One region of the Rhizobium sp. GW821-FHT14E12 genome, then DNA from elsewhere that is predicted to be linked to it. Evidence: riboswitches for the same ligand, from Rfam matches in the RefSeq annotation. Region 1 holds a riboswitch; each other region holds the start of a gene.
What was found. Region 1 has a riboswitch for thiamine pyrophosphate ahead of thiB (thiamine ABC transporter substrate binding subunit). Riboswitches for the same ligand answer to the same signal wherever they lie in the genome.
Positions count from the first base shown of each region.

Region 2: another riboswitch for thiamine pyrophosphate. It lies ahead of thiM (hydroxyethylthiazole kinase); the one in region 1 lies ahead of thiB (thiamine ABC transporter substrate binding subunit).
Region 3: another riboswitch for thiamine pyrophosphate. It lies ahead of thiC (phosphomethylpyrimidine synthase ThiC); the one in region 1 lies ahead of thiB (thiamine ABC transporter substrate binding subunit).

Region 1 is NZ_JBXAPH010000009.1:51,301-56,116, forward strand. Features, by position in the region: gene AC1RO0_RS25705 (MarR family winged helix-turn-helix transcriptional regulator) at 1-324, opposite strand, end outside; gene AC1RO0_RS25710 (MDR family MFS transporter) at 542-2,077, shown strand; TPP riboswitch at 2,149-2,266, shown strand; gene thiB (thiamine ABC transporter substrate binding subunit) at 2,316-3,344, shown strand; gene thiP (thiamine/thiamine pyrophosphate ABC transporter permease ThiP) at 3,352-4,816, shown strand, end outside.
Region 2 is NZ_JBXAPH010000002.1:588,816-593,631, forward strand. Features, by position in the region: gene yghU (glutathione-dependent disulfide-bond oxidoreductase) at 1-386, opposite strand, end outside; gene AC1RO0_RS10885 (DUF1127 domain-containing protein) at 945-1,091, opposite strand; TPP riboswitch at 1,339-1,434, shown strand; gene thiM (hydroxyethylthiazole kinase) at 1,483-2,286, shown strand; gene thiE (thiamine phosphate synthase) at 2,283-2,918, shown strand; gene thiD (bifunctional hydroxymethylpyrimidine kinase/phosphomethylpyrimidine kinase) at 2,915-3,736, shown strand; gene AC1RO0_RS10905 (3-oxoacyl-ACP reductase) at 3,733-4,497, shown strand; gene AC1RO0_RS10910 (alkylphosphonate utilization protein) at 4,571-4,783, opposite strand.
Region 3 is NZ_JBXAPH010000003.1:548,916-553,731, reverse strand. Features, by position in the region: gene AC1RO0_RS15845 (transporter substrate-binding domain-containing protein) at 1-161, opposite strand, end outside; gene AC1RO0_RS15840 (EthD domain-containing protein) at 489-809, shown strand; gene AC1RO0_RS15835 (LacI family DNA-binding transcriptional regulator) at 865-1,887, shown strand; TPP riboswitch at 1,984-2,115, shown strand; gene thiC (phosphomethylpyrimidine synthase ThiC) at 2,209-4,035, shown strand; gene thiO (glycine oxidase ThiO) at 4,037-4,816, shown strand, end outside.

The DNA.
Region 1 (4,816 bases):
GGCCTGCGATGCCTTGCGGCGCAGCACGCCGCGGGTCACCATCTCGGCGACGATGCGGCTTGCCCGCGAAGGGTCGATACGCAGGATCTCGGCGATCGCCCCGACCGTGACTTCACCGGACACTTCCGCCCGCCTGACGGCATCGATGACGTCAAGATGCGAAAGCTCCAGCCCCGGCGCAACGTTCTGGATGGCCAGCCGCCCGATCATGCGGCGGCCCGTCATCAGGCGCATACGCGTCATCACCTGGCCGATGCGCAGCAGGTTCTCGTCCTCAGGCAGCGGCGTCGTTTCAATTTCTCGTGTGGTCGTTGCTGATGTCATCCCGCCAGCATATCAAAGATGGGCCGATATTAAAATATGCAAACGGCATTCATCTGCCGTTGACAATTATATGCCAATAGCATATATATTGTCCTGCAACATGTTGCCCTCGAATAGCCTACCCGAAAGCAAGATGCTGCGGATTCAGGAACTGGAGCGACCCATGCCCGTTCGGTCGAACGCGCGGCACTCCAGGCAAGCTCGGATTTCTCGTTCCATGGACATGCAGACTACGCCCGCACCGCTCGTTGCGGATCACCGCCGCCGGCTCATCCTCTTTCTCTTCCTGATGACCGCCATGTTCATGGCAACGCTCGACAACCAGATCGTCTCGACGGCGCTGCCGACCATCGTCGGCGAATTCGGGCATCTGGAACGCTTCGGCTGGATTGGCTCCGCCTATCTGCTGTCCCTGTCCGCCGTCATGCCGGTCTACGGCAAGCTCGGCGACCTCTTCGGCCGCAAATATGTGATGATGACCGCGATCGCGATCTTTACCATCGGCTCGGCCGTCTGCGGTCTTGCTGTGTCGATGGATACGCTGATCGCCGCCCGCGTCCTGCAGGGCCTTGGCGGCGGCGGCATCCTGGTGTCGATCTTCGCCGTCAACGCCGACCTTTTCGAGCCGCGCGAGCGCGCCCGCTACCAGAGCTATTCCAGCCTGGTGCTGATGGCGTCGGGCGCCATCGGCCCGGTTCTCGGCGGCACGATGAGCGACCTCTTCGGCTGGCGCTCGATCTTCCTCGTCAACGTACCGATCGGCTTCATCGTCCTTGCCGGCCTCGCTTTCATGCTGCCCTACCGCAAGCCGGCCCGTAAGCCGAAGATCGACTATGCCGGCGCTATCCTATTAGCGCTCACGACCACCAGTATCGTGCTTGCCGCCGACGGCACCGAACTTTTCGGCTCGCTGCTGTCGCCGCAATGCCTTGGGATCATCGCCTTCGGTACGCTTTGCGCAATCGCATGGATCTTCGTCGAGCGCCGCGCACCGGAGCCGATTGTGCCGCTGACGCTGTTCCGCAACCCGACCTTCGGGCTGCTCTTGATCATCTCGATCACCAGCGGCGCAGTCGCGATCGGCATGGTCAATTATTTCGCGCTCTTTCTGCAAACGACAACCGGCCTGTCGCCGTCGGTGGCGGGGCTACTCTTCATCCTGTTGACCGGCGGCATCGTCTGCGGCTCGCTTTCGGCCGGCCGGCTGATTTCGGCGAGGGGCCGCTACAAGCCCTTTGCCATCGCCAGCGCCGCCTGCAGCACCATCGCCTTCGCAACACTGGCACAGGTTCATGCCGGCACGCCGATCGCCTTTATCGGCGCCCTGATGTTGCTGCACGGCATCGGCATCGGTCTTGCCCAACAGGTACCGGTCATCGGCATCCAGAACACCGCCGCCAGCCGCGATGTCGGAGCGGCCACCGGCGCCGTGACGCTGTCGCGCATGGGCGGCGCCTCGATCGCCATCTCCATCTACGGCGCCATCATCGCCGCCAAGCTCGGTAATGTCGGCGTCTCCATTCCCGGTGTTCCCAACATCAAGGAGCTAACGCCGAAGATGATGGCCGCCCTGCCGGACGCCACGCGCGAAGCGGTCGCCAGCGCCTATGCCAGTGCCTTCAGCCCGTTGTTCATGACGGCCGCCGCCATCTGCTTCATCGGCCTGCTGACCTCGATCACGCTGAAGAACGTCCAGCTTCCGAGCGCCGCCAAGAAGCTCGACAGCCAAGCCGCCGCTCACGCCGCGGAATAAGTCGCGCATCGCCGCAACCGACAAGAGAATCATCCCCCTTGTCATCCCTTCATCACGAGGCTAAATCTGCCAACGCTCTAACGGGGTGCCTTATGTCTTTCAAAGACATCTGGCTGAGAGGCCTTCACCGGTCAACCCGCGGAACCTGATCCGGCTAACACCGGCGGAGGGATTAGACGCGTGACGAAATCATAGCGCCCTTTTCCCGTTCAAGATGAAACCAAGAGGAGGCGCTGCCATGCCCAACCGATCGCTGATGACATTCTTTGCCGGGCTGGCTTTTGCCGCCGGCACCACGCTTCTTGCCGCGCAGGCCGCGGAGGCCGCCGACAAGACGCTGACCATATACACCTATGAAAGCTTCACCGCCGAGTGGGGTCCCGGCGCCAAGGTCAAGGCCGCCTTCGAGAAGACCTGCGGCTGCACGGTCAACTATGTCAGTGTCACCGACGGCGTGGCGCTGCTCTCCCGGCTGAAGCTGGAAGGCGCGGCCACCAAGGCCGACGTCGTTCTCGGCCTCGACACCAACCTCGTCAGCGAGGCCAAGGACACCGGCCTGTTCGACACCAGCGGCGTCGATACCTCGGCCCTCAAGGTTCCCGGCGATTTCAAAGACGATGTCTTCGTCCCCTACGACTACGGCCATTTCGCCGTGATCTACGACACCCAGACGATCAAGAACCCGCCAAAGAGCCTGAAGGAACTGGTCGAGGGCGATCCGTCGCAGAAGATCGTCATCGAGGACCCGCGCACCTCGACGCCGGGCCTCGGCCTGCTGCTCTGGGTCAAGTCGGTCTATGGCGACAAGGCGGCCGACGCCTGGACGAAGCTCAAGGGCCGCATCCTGACCGTGACGCCCGGCTGGTCGGAAGCCTATGGCCTCTTCACCAAGGGCGAAGCGCCGATGGTGCTCTCCTATACGACCTCGGCCGCCTATCACATGATCGAGGAGAAGACCGACCGCTATCAGGCCGCCTCCTTCTCCGAAGGTCATTACATCCAGATCGAAGTGGCCGGCCTGATCAAGTCGTCACCGAACAAGGATCTTGCCCGCGACTTCCTGAAGTTCATGGTCTCGCCCGGCTTCCAGGACACCATCCCGACCAACAACTGGATGATGCCGGTCTCGGCCACCTCCGAGCCGCTGCCGGATGCCTTCGGCAAGCTGGTCGTTCCCGCCAAGACCTTCCTGATGAGCCCGGACGAAGTCGAGAAGAACCGCAAGGCCTGGATCGACGAATGGCTGACGGCCACCAGCACCAACTGACGCCGACATGATACTGACGGCGCCCGAGAGACGACATGCCATTGCCGGCGGAGCATTCAGCCTCGCCGGCATCGCCGTCTTCATCGGTGTCGCCATCGTCACCCTGCTTGCCGCCGGCATCAGATCCGGCGACGGCAACCCGCTTGCCGACCCCTATATTCTCCGCGTGCTGCGCTTCACTCTGCTGCAGGCGACGCTCTCCACCCTGCTCTCCATCCTCCTTGCGATCCCGATCGCCCGCGCGCTGGCCCGACAGCCGCGCTTTCCGGGCCGGCTCTGGCTGATCCGGTTGATGGCCGTCCCCATGGGCCTGCCGGTGCTGATCGGCGCGCTCGGCCTGCTCGGCATCTGGGGACGCCAGGGCATCATCAATCAGGCACTGACGAGCCTCGGCCTGTCGCAGCCGGTCAGCATCTACGGGCTGACGGGCATTCTGCTCGCCCATGTCTTCTTCAACCTGCCGCTGGCAGCCCGCCTGATGCTGGCCGGGCTCGAGCGCGTGCCGGCGGAATATTGGCTGATGGCCAGCGGGCTTGGCATGCGCCCCGGCTCCGTCTTCCGTTTCATCGAATGGCCGGTGCTACGCGGCCTCATTCCCGGTATCGCCGGTCTGATCTTCATGCTCTGCGCCACCAGCTTCACGCTGGTGCTGACGCTGGGCGGCGGTCCGGCGGCGACCACGATCGAGGTGGCGATCTATCAGGCGCTGCGCTTCGATTTCGATCCCGGCCGCGCCGTCACCCTGTCCTTGCTGCAAATCGTCGTCACCGCCGCCATTCTCGGCGCCATGACACTGATGCCGGCACCGAACGATCACGGATTGACGAGCGGGCGCGCAACACGGCGGATCGACGGAACATTGCCCGCCGCCCGATGGATCGACGGCGCGCTGCTGCTGCTTGCCGCCCTGTTCATCGGCCTGCCGCTCGCCTCGGTGGTCGTTACCGGTCTCAAGGCCGATCTTCTGAAGCTCGTCACCCAGACGATCTTCCTACAGGCGACCGCAACGAGCCTTGCCATCGCCCTCGCCGCCGGCCTTCTGGCGGTGCTGACCTCTTTTGCCATTGTCCGTGCCCGCTCGACCATATTGGTCGAGCGCCGCAAAGCATCCGGCCTGCGCGGGCTGGCCATCGGTTTGAGCGGCACCTCCTCACTGGTCCTGCTGGTGCCGCCGATCGTTCTGGCGACCGGATGGTTCCTGGCGCTGCGGCCGCTCGGAGATCCCGCCCGCTTCGCCGCACTGCTGATCGTCGCCATCAACGCCCTGATGGCGCTGCCCTTCGTCATCCGCGTCATCGAACCGGCCTATATCGTCCATCGCCGCCGCACCGAACGCCTCGCCGCGAGTCTCGGACTTCAGGGTATGGCACGGCTACGGCTGATCGACTGGCCCGGCCTGCGTAAACCCTTCTTCACAGCGCTTTCCTTCGCCATGGCGCTATCGCTCGGCGATCTCGGCGCTGTCGCTCTTT
Region 2 (4,816 bases), on a different contig from region 1:
TTTTCGGCGAGATAGGTCAGGATCGAGCCGGATTCGAAGACCCGGATTGGCGTCGGGCTGCTGCGATCCAGCAGCGCCGGGATCTTGGAGTTTGGATTGACGTCGACGAAACCGCTTCCGAACTGGTCGCCTTCGCCGATCTTGATCAACCAGGCATCATACTCGGCGCCGCTATGGCCGAGAGCCAGCAGCTCCTCGAGCATGATCGTGACCTTCACCCCGTTCGGCGTTCCAAGCGAATAGAGCTGGAGGGGATGGCGGCCGATCGGCAATTCCTTCTCGTGGGTCGGCCCGGCGATCGGACGGTTGATATTGGCAAACTGGCCGCCATTCGCCTTGTTCCAGACCCAGATCTTCGGCGGCGTGTATTCGGCAGAATCGGTCATGCTCAAACTCCTGATTTTCGGCAGATACAATTGCGATGTAACGACCGATCTAGCGCGTTCTCTACTACGCACATAGGGGGCACGATCAATTTTTACGAGAGGGCGGGATCACATTGGCGTCAGGAATTTGGTGCCAGGTTATGGATGACTTCCCAGCCGAGCGGCTGGAGAAATTCAGCCTCGGCCCAGAAACGAAAAAGCCTGCCGCGGGAGGAGGTGCGGCAGGCTTTTCGAAAAGAACCGAACAGCAGCTGGGAGGAGGAGTGCTGCTGTTCCCGCAGGCGACCTTGGGAGGAGGATAAGGCGCCCACATCATCGAAGCTCTGCGGGAGGAGGTGCATCGCTTCGATAAATATGACTATACACTAGATCTGCTTACTTCATAGGCATTTATTTGCAGGGCAGCTATGCGTTATGCGAAAAGCAGGAGGCTTCCAGGCCGCAGATCCCTCACCCGAAGGGCCGAGCTTCACCTAGCGTGCACTCAAAACAAAAGCGCCCGCTCGGGAAGAAGCAGGCGCCAGCAGAATTTTGACTGTAGATCAGCGTTTTACGCTGTTAGCGAACAACGGCCGCACGAGCGACGTTGCGGATTTCGCTACGGCCGATGCCGAGGTCATGCAGTTCGCGCGTGGACATACGGCCCAGTTCGGCGACCGTCTGACGATACTTGAGCCAGTTGTTAAAAGAGCGTGCTACGTTCATGATGATCCCCTTTCCTAGGGTATTCGAAGCTGAGCTGCCGTGCTTGGCGCTCCATCCGCTTCGATGAGAGTGATATAGTGCGAAACCCTCGTTGATTGTATAGACAAGACTTCAGTGCACCCATGCAAACGGCGCATGGGTCACGCAGCATACGACAGGTAGCCCGTCCGCTCTGCCTCCCCTCGCCCGTACAGCGATCTGCGATTTGCTGGTGACAGGGCAATCTTTCTCTGCGAAAACGATAGCGATTGAGAGACAGGGGCGTCCGTCGATGACGGGCTGAGAAGTACCCTTTGAACCTGAACCAGATCATGCTGGCGGAGGGAGTCGCTCGGGGTCCCGGCATGTTGCGTCGTCTCCCTTCGCGTCTCGCCCCGCCCGAAAGGGCGACATGCAAGACCAGACCACTCCAGGCAGTCTATTGACGACCATGCGGGCAAACCCGCCGCTGGTGCAATGCATCACCAACTTCGTCGCGATGAACATCGCCGCGAATGTGATGCTCGCCGCCGGCGCCTCTCCCGCGATGGTGCATGCAGAAGAGGAGGCCGGAGAGTTCGCTGCGATCTCCGGCGCGTTGACGATCAATATCGGTACGCTTTCCAGCGGCTGGCTGGCCGGCATGACATCGGCGGCGCAGGCGGCAAACAAGGCCGGCAAGCCCTGGGTTCTCGATCCCGTCGCACACTATGCCACCGCCTTCAGGCGCAGGGCGGTCGCGCAGTTGCTGGAACTGCATCCGACGATCATCCGGGGCAATGCCTCGGAAATCATTGCGCTTGCCGGCGGCGTCAGCCGAGGCCAGGGCGTGGACAGCCGCGATCCGGTCGAACTGGCCGAGGAAGGCGCGGTCCTGCTTGCCCAAAAACATCGGTCGATCGTTGCCGTCACCGGCGCCACGGATTTCGTCACCGACGGAAACAGGGCCAGCCGCATCGAGGGCGGTTCGCCGCTCATGCCGCAGGTGACCGCGCTCGGTTGCTCGCTCACCTGCCTCGTCGGCGCCTTCGCGGCGACAAGACCGGACCACCCGCTTGCCGCAACCGTCGCAGCACTCGCCACCTTCGCCGTGGCAGGTGAACGAGCAGGCCGCGAAGCCGACGGACCCGGTTCGTTTTCATGGCGCTTCCTCGATGCGCTGGCCGCGCTTGATGAAAAGGCGATCGACAGCGAAGCAAGAGTCATCTCACTATGAAGCAGTTCGATCTCTCCCTCTATCTCGTCCTCGATCCGGTGCTCTGCGCCGGTATCGGCATGGTGGAAACCGCACGCGCCGCCGTTGCCGGCGGTGCCACCATCGTGCAACTGCGCGACAAGCATGCCTCGACCGCAAGCATGATCGAAACCGGCCTTGCGCTGAAGCAGGCACTGGCAGGCACGAGCGCGCGCCTGATCGTCAATGACGATGTCGAGGCGGCAATCGCAATCGAGGCCGACGGCCTGCATATCGGCCAGGACGACATGGACGCCCGCACCGCTCGCCGTCTGATCGGCCCGGATGTGATCCTCGGCCTCTCGGTAGAAACCGAGACACTTGCCGCCGCCATTGACCCCGCCCTCGTAGATTACGCCGGGATCGGTCCGGTTTTCGCGACGCCGACAAAGCCTGACCACAAGCAGCCGATCGGCTTTGCGGGCCTTGCCCGTATGATCGATCTCTGCCCCGTCCCGTCAGTCGCAATTGGCGGCTTGAAGGCCGGGCATGCGGCCGAAGCACTGTTAGCCGGTGCCGACGGCATCGCCGTTGTTTCCGCCATATGCGGCACACTGGATCCACAGGCCGCAGCCACTAAGATCGCCAAAGCCATCAGAGAGGCACGCCAATGATCCGGAACGTTCTTTCCATCGCCGGTTCCGACCCCTCCGGCGGCGCCGGCATCCAGGCGGATCTGAAGGCCTTTTCGGCGCGTGGTGTCTACGGGATGGCGGCGCTGACCGCCCTGACCGCTCAGAACACACAAGGCGTTTCAGGCGTTCATCCCGTCCCGCCGCAATTCGTCGCCGATCAGATCGCGGCGATCTTTGCCGATGTCCGCGTCGACGCCGTCAAGATCGGCATGATCGCGAATGCAGCCATCGCCGAGGCCGTCGTCGACGCACTCGCGCCGCATCGAGACGTTCCGATCATCCTCGACCCGGTGATGATCGCCAAGGGCGGTGCGGCACTGCTTGCCGCCGACGCCGTTGATGTTCTGACCCGGCGGCTGTTGCCACTCGCCACGCTGCTGACGCCCAACCTGCCCGAAGCGGCAGCCCTTCTGCACGAACCGGTTGCTGAAGATCGCGAGGCGATGGCGCGACAGGCGCAAGCTCTGGCAAAGCTCGGCCCTCTGGCCGTTCTGATCAAAGGCGGCCATCTCGATGGCGATGAAAGCCCTGATGTGCTTGCAAGTCCGGAGGGCCTGATCTGGTTTGAAGCCAGCCGCGTTCCGACCAAAAACACGCACGGAACCGGCTGCACCCTGTCCAGCGCCCTGGCCGCCGAACTCGCCAAGGGCGCAGCGCTCACGGAAGCCGTCGCCACCGCCAAGCATTATCTTGCCGGCGCAGTTGCCGCGGCCGGAACGCTCTCGGTTGGCAGCGGCCACGGGCCGGTTCAGCATTTTCATGAACTATGGCTAGACATAGAAGGACGCACAAAATGAGCCTGCCTCTTAACCAGCAAATCGTCATCGTCTCCGGCGCCGGCCGCGGCTTCGGCGCGGCGATCGCGGGCGCCTTTGCCCGCGAAGGCGCGAAGGTCGCCATCAATTATCGCGCCAGCCGCGAGCCTGCCGAGGCACTAGCAGCCCGGCTCGGCGACCACGCCCAAGCGTTCCAGGCGGATATCCGCAGCCTGGACGAAACGAAAAGACTGGTGGAGAAAGTCACGGCGCATTTCGGCGCGCCGACCACCATCGTCCACAATGCGCTTGCTGATTTCAGCTTCAACGGCGACGCCCGTTCGAAGCTCGACGAGTTGAACTGGACGGCCATTGCCGCGCAACTCGACACCGCATTGCAAGGCGCTCTCAATCTTATTCAGGCCGCGCGCCCCTCCATGGCAAAAGCCGGCTTCGGTCGCGTCGTCACCATCGGCACGAACCTCTTCCAGAACCCGGTCGTGCCCTATCACGACTACACCGCCGCCAAAGCCGCCCTGCTCTCGCTGACGCGAACGGCTGCAGCCGAACTCGGGCCGCAGGGCATCACGGTCAACATGGTGTCCGGCGGATTGCTCCGTACCACCGATGCCAGCAGCGCCACGCCAGAGGCCGTGTTCGATCTCATTGCCGCAAACACGCCGCTTCGCCGCGTGACGACACCGGAAGAAGCGGCGGATGCAGTGCTCTTCTTCGCAAGCCCCTGGGCGCGGGCGGTGACCGGTCAGAACCTTATCGTGGATGGCGGGTTGGTCTTCGGGTAGCGTCGCTAAAGCTTCGCTATTACCGTCATCTGCAAGTCATTGCCGCTTTTGCGAAAACGGCAATGACACCACATCAGGCCTTCTTCAGAAACTCGGTTCTGAGAACCAGATCCTTGACTTTCTCAGCCCGGCATTCGATCTCGTCCTCATTGCCGGTGAGACGAATGCCCTTGATCAGCGTGCCGCGCTTCAAGGTCACGGATGTTCCCTTGACCTTCAGATCCTTGATCAGGGTCACACTGTCGCCGTCGGCAAGCAGTGTTCCGTTGCTGTCTCTTACTTCCATCATTCTGGTCCCGTCGCTATGTCTCGTCTGCCG
Region 3 (4,816 bases), on a different contig from region 1:
ATGCCCATCGGCGGCGCGCCGGTCAAAACGCCGATGCGCACCTTGCCGCGCGAGATGATGTCGTTCAGCGTCGTCGCATGCGCCTGTGTCGTCGCCAGCAGCCCAGTGGCCACAATACCAACTGCTGCCACGATCCCACGCAGGGATTTCGAAATGTTCATGATGCTCCTCCATCTGGTGCTTTGTCACACTCCGCCGCGGCCCACTCCCCGGAGCTCTCGCGACAGAAACCACTACCTTGTTCGCGGCACCTATGTTTGCGGTAACATAGGGAAAATGGATGAGAAAACTATCCTGCCAAAACCAATAGTTTTGGACCGATTGTTCCGCTCCCACAGAATTCAAAACGATAACGTTCGTATTCTTCCGCCACTCCCGATCCGGTTCACACCATTTCGGTTGGTGGTTGCAATAGAACATGTTACCGGTATCATTGCAAGTCGGATACGACACTGCAATTTCGACAGAGCTTCAAGGGAGGAAGATTCATGTTCACACGGTCCGCGATTTTCGAGGGCGCAATCCATGCCGGCCGCGAAGAGGAATTCTTTCGCATCGTCGAGGAAAAGCTGCTACCCGTGTGGAAGCGCATGCCGAATGCCCAGGCCGTGCGTGTGATGCGAACCGGGCGCAGCGACCCCGGAGCCGCGCCGATCATCATGGTCCAGGAAATCGATTATCCGTCGATGGAAGCCGTGGAAGAGGCGCTCGCCTCACCCGTTCGCCTGGAGGGCCGCGTCATCACCGACGAGATGATGAGCATGTGCGATGGCCGGTTCTACCATCTCGTCTACCAGCGGATTGCGTGAGCCGAAAACAGGGGAAACCGTGGCGCATCCTTCAGATTTTTCCCGCAAGGCGACCATGAGCGACGTCTCGCGGCTCGCCGGCGTTTCGAAGATGACCGTGTCGCGCGTGCTGACTGACCCGACGCTGGTCGCCGAACCGACGCGCAACCGCGTGATGACGGCGATCGAGCAACTCGGTTATGTGCCGGACCGGACCGCCAGCTCACTTTCCTCGCGCCGGACCAACTTCATCACCGCGATCCTGCCGACGCTGACCAACGCGAATTTCGCCGACACCGCGCAGGGCCTTGCGGGTGCGCTCCGCGCCGCCGACTATCAGCTCCTGATCGGCTACACCATGTATAGCCTGACGGAGGAAGAGCGCATCGTTCGCGCAATGCTGGCGCGACGTCCGGACGCCATCGTCATCGCCAGCGCGGTCCACACCAAGGCGACCAACGAGATGCTGCTGCGGGCGGGCATTCCGATCGTCGAAATCTGGGACGTATCGGAACACCCGGTTGACCATGCGGTCGGCTTTTCCAACTACGAGGTCGGGCGCCTGGCCGCCCGGCATCTCATCTCTCTCGGCCATCGCCGCATCGGCGCCATCGGATCGGCCGTCACGGCAGACGCCACCGACTTTCGCGGCGAAAGCCGCCTGCTGGGATTTGCCTCGGCCCTTCGCGAAGCAGATCTTTCAGATGATTACATCATTCGCCAGAATGCCGCGCCCTCGTCCTACGATCATGGGGCGGGGGCGCTGAGCACGCTTCTCCAACGAGCGCCCGACGTTCAGGCCATCTTTGCGGTTTCCGACATTTCCGCCGTCGGCGCGCTGATGGAATGTCATCGCCGCAAGATTGCCGTTCCGGACGACCTTTCCATTCTCGGCTTCGGCGATTTCGATATTGCCCACCAATGCGTACCGGCACTGTCGACCATCCGCGTCGATGCCGCGATGATCGGCCGAAAGACCGGGGAGTTGCTGCTATCCATCCTGGAGCCGGACGGCGCCGCCGGGCAACCGATGGAAAGCCGCCTGAATGTCGGCTTCGAGCTCGTGACCCGTGAAACGACGAGCGCGCCGAAAACATAGCCTTGCCAGTTGGCCGGATCGTCTCGCAGCCAAGCGTCGGTGTCATCACCTCACCTGCGGGGTTGACATCACCCGAACCGAGAGCATAGCCTTCAAGACATTCACCAGGGGGGTCCCGTCAAGGGGCTGAGATACTGCTGGACAACTCGGCTTTGCCGATTGTGGCGCAGTGACCCGTTGAACCTGATCCAGTTCATACTGGCGTAGGGACGGTGCAAGCGCTCGAAAGGCTTATGGATTCACGCGTGGAATCCGAGCCGGAGTCTTTTCATCATTCCGGCTAAGGACTGGGTCTCCAATCGCAACTTGGAGCCTCAAACCATGAATATCGCCGCAAAGAATGTAACCCCGACAGTCACCACCGGCCCGTTACCGGCATCCCGGAAGATCTACATTCCCGGAGACATCCACCCCGATATCCGCGTGCCGATGCGCGAAATCAGCCTCCACCCGACATCGGGCGAGCCGCCCGTCATCGTCTATGATTCCTCCGGCCCCTACACGATCGAGGGCGCCGATATCCGTATCGAGCAGGGCCTTGCCGATCTGCGCCGTGACTGGGTGCTCGCCCGTGGCGATGTCGAAGCCTATCAGGGCCGCCATGTCCGCCCGGAAGACAATGGCTTTGCCAGCGGCGAGAGGCTGACGCCCGAATTTCCCTCGCTACGCCAGCCATTGCGCGCCAAGGACGGCAAGGCCGTCACCCAGCTCGCCTATGCGCGCGCCGGCATCATTACGTCCGAGATGGAGTTCATCGCCATCCGCGAAAACCTTGGCCGCAAGGCGCAGGCGGAAGCCATGGTCCGCGACGGCGAGAGCTTCGGCGCCCATATTCCGGACCATGTAACGGCGGAATTCGTCCGCCAGGAAGTGGCGGCGGGACGGGCAATCATCCCGGCCAACATCAATCACCCGGAAGCCGAACCGATGATCATCGGCCGCAATTTCCTGGTGAAGATCAACGCCAATATCGGCAACTCGGCCGTCACCTCGTCGATGGCCGAAGAGGTCGAGAAAATGGTCTGGGCGGCGCGCTGGGGTGCCGATACCGTCATGGACCTTTCGACCGGCCGCAACATCCACAATATCCGTGAATGGATCATCCGCAACTCGCCGCTGCCGATCGGCACCGTGCCGCTCTACCAGGCGCTGGAAAAGGTTGAGGGCATTGCCGAAAACCTCACCTGGGAGGTCTATCGCGATACGCTGATCGAGCAAGCCGAACAGGGCGTCGACTATTTCACCATCCATGCCGGGGTGCGGCTTCACTACATCCCGCTCACCGTCAACCGCGTCACCGGCATCGTCTCGCGCGGCGGCTCGATCATGGCCAAGTGGTGTCTCCATCATCACCGCGAAAGCTTCCTCTACGAGCATTTTGAGGAGATCTGCGACATCTGCCGCGCCTATGACGTTTCCTTCTCGCTCGGCGATGGCCTGCGCCCCGGCTCGATCGCCGATGCCAATGATGCCGCCCAGTTCGCCGAGCTGGAAACACTTGGCGAGCTGACCAAAATCGCCTGGGCTAGGGATTGCCAGGTGATGATCGAAGGCCCCGGCCATGTGCCGATGCACAAGATCAAGGAAAACATGGACAAGCAGCTCGCCGTCTGCGGCGAAGCGCCCTTCTATACGCTCGGGCCGCTCACGACCGACATCGCGCCCGGCTACGACCACATCACCTCAGGCATCGGTGCGGCGATGATTGGCTGGTTCGGCACGGCGATGCTCTGCTACGTCACCCCGAAGGAGCATCTGGGTCTTCCGGATCGCAACGACGTCAAGACCGGCGTCATCACCTACAAGATCGCCGCCCACGCCGCCGACCTTGCCAAGGGACATCCGGCCGCGCAGCTGCGCGACGACGCGCTCTCCCGCGCTCGTTTCGAATTCCGCTGGGAGGATCAGTTCAACCTCTCGCTGGACCCGGAAACCGCCCGCAGCTTCCACGACGAAACGCTGCCGAAGGAGGCACATAAGGTCGCGCATTTCTGCTCCATGTGCGGCCCGAAATTCTGCTCGATGCGGATTTCGCACGACATCCGCGCCGAGGCACAGAAGGAAGGCCTGGAGGCGATGGCGGCAAAATACCGCGAGGGCGGCGATCTCTACATGCCCGTCGATGCCGCCGAGCCTTCGGCCGGCTGAGATGCGTATCCTCGTCAAAGGGGCCGGCGTCGCCGGCCTCACGGTCGCGCATGAACTCCATGCCCGTGGTGCCGACGTCACGGTCTTCGACCCGCGTCCAGGGTTCGGCCATGCCGCATCCTGGCTTGCGGGCGGCATGCTGGCGCCCTGGTGCGAGCGTGAAAGCGCCGAAGAGGCCGTGCTGACCCGCGGGTTCGATGCCGCCGACCGGTGGGACTCGATCCTGCCTGGAGAGGTACACAGAAGCGGGACACTGGTGGTGGCGCCGGCGCGCGATCATGGAGAGTTGAAGCGCTTCTCCAGCCGCACAACGGGTTATGAATGGGTGGAGGAAGGCGAGGTTTCCGTGCTCGAACCGGCGCTTGCCGGGCGCTTCCGGCAAGGCCTGTTCTTTGCGCGCGAAGCCCATCTCGATCCCCGGCGAGTGTTGAGAGCACTGCAGGAAAAGCTTGGCAGGCAGGGCGTTACCTTCGTCAGCGAGACTGCAAGCGAACAGAGTTTCGACGATATTGTCGATTGCACCGGCAGCGCGCGCATCGCACAGACCCCAGACCTGCGCGGTGTGCGAGGCGAAATGCTCTACCTTCAGACCGATGAGGTCGAACTCACCCGGCCCGTTCGCCTGCTGCATCCGCGCATTCCCGTCTATATCGTCCCGCGCGGCGGCGGCCTTTTCATGGTCGGCGCGACGATGATCGAGACCGAGTTCGACGGGCCGATCGCGGCGCGTTCGTTGATGGAATTGCTGAACGCAGCCTATGCGCTGCACCCGGCTTTCGCG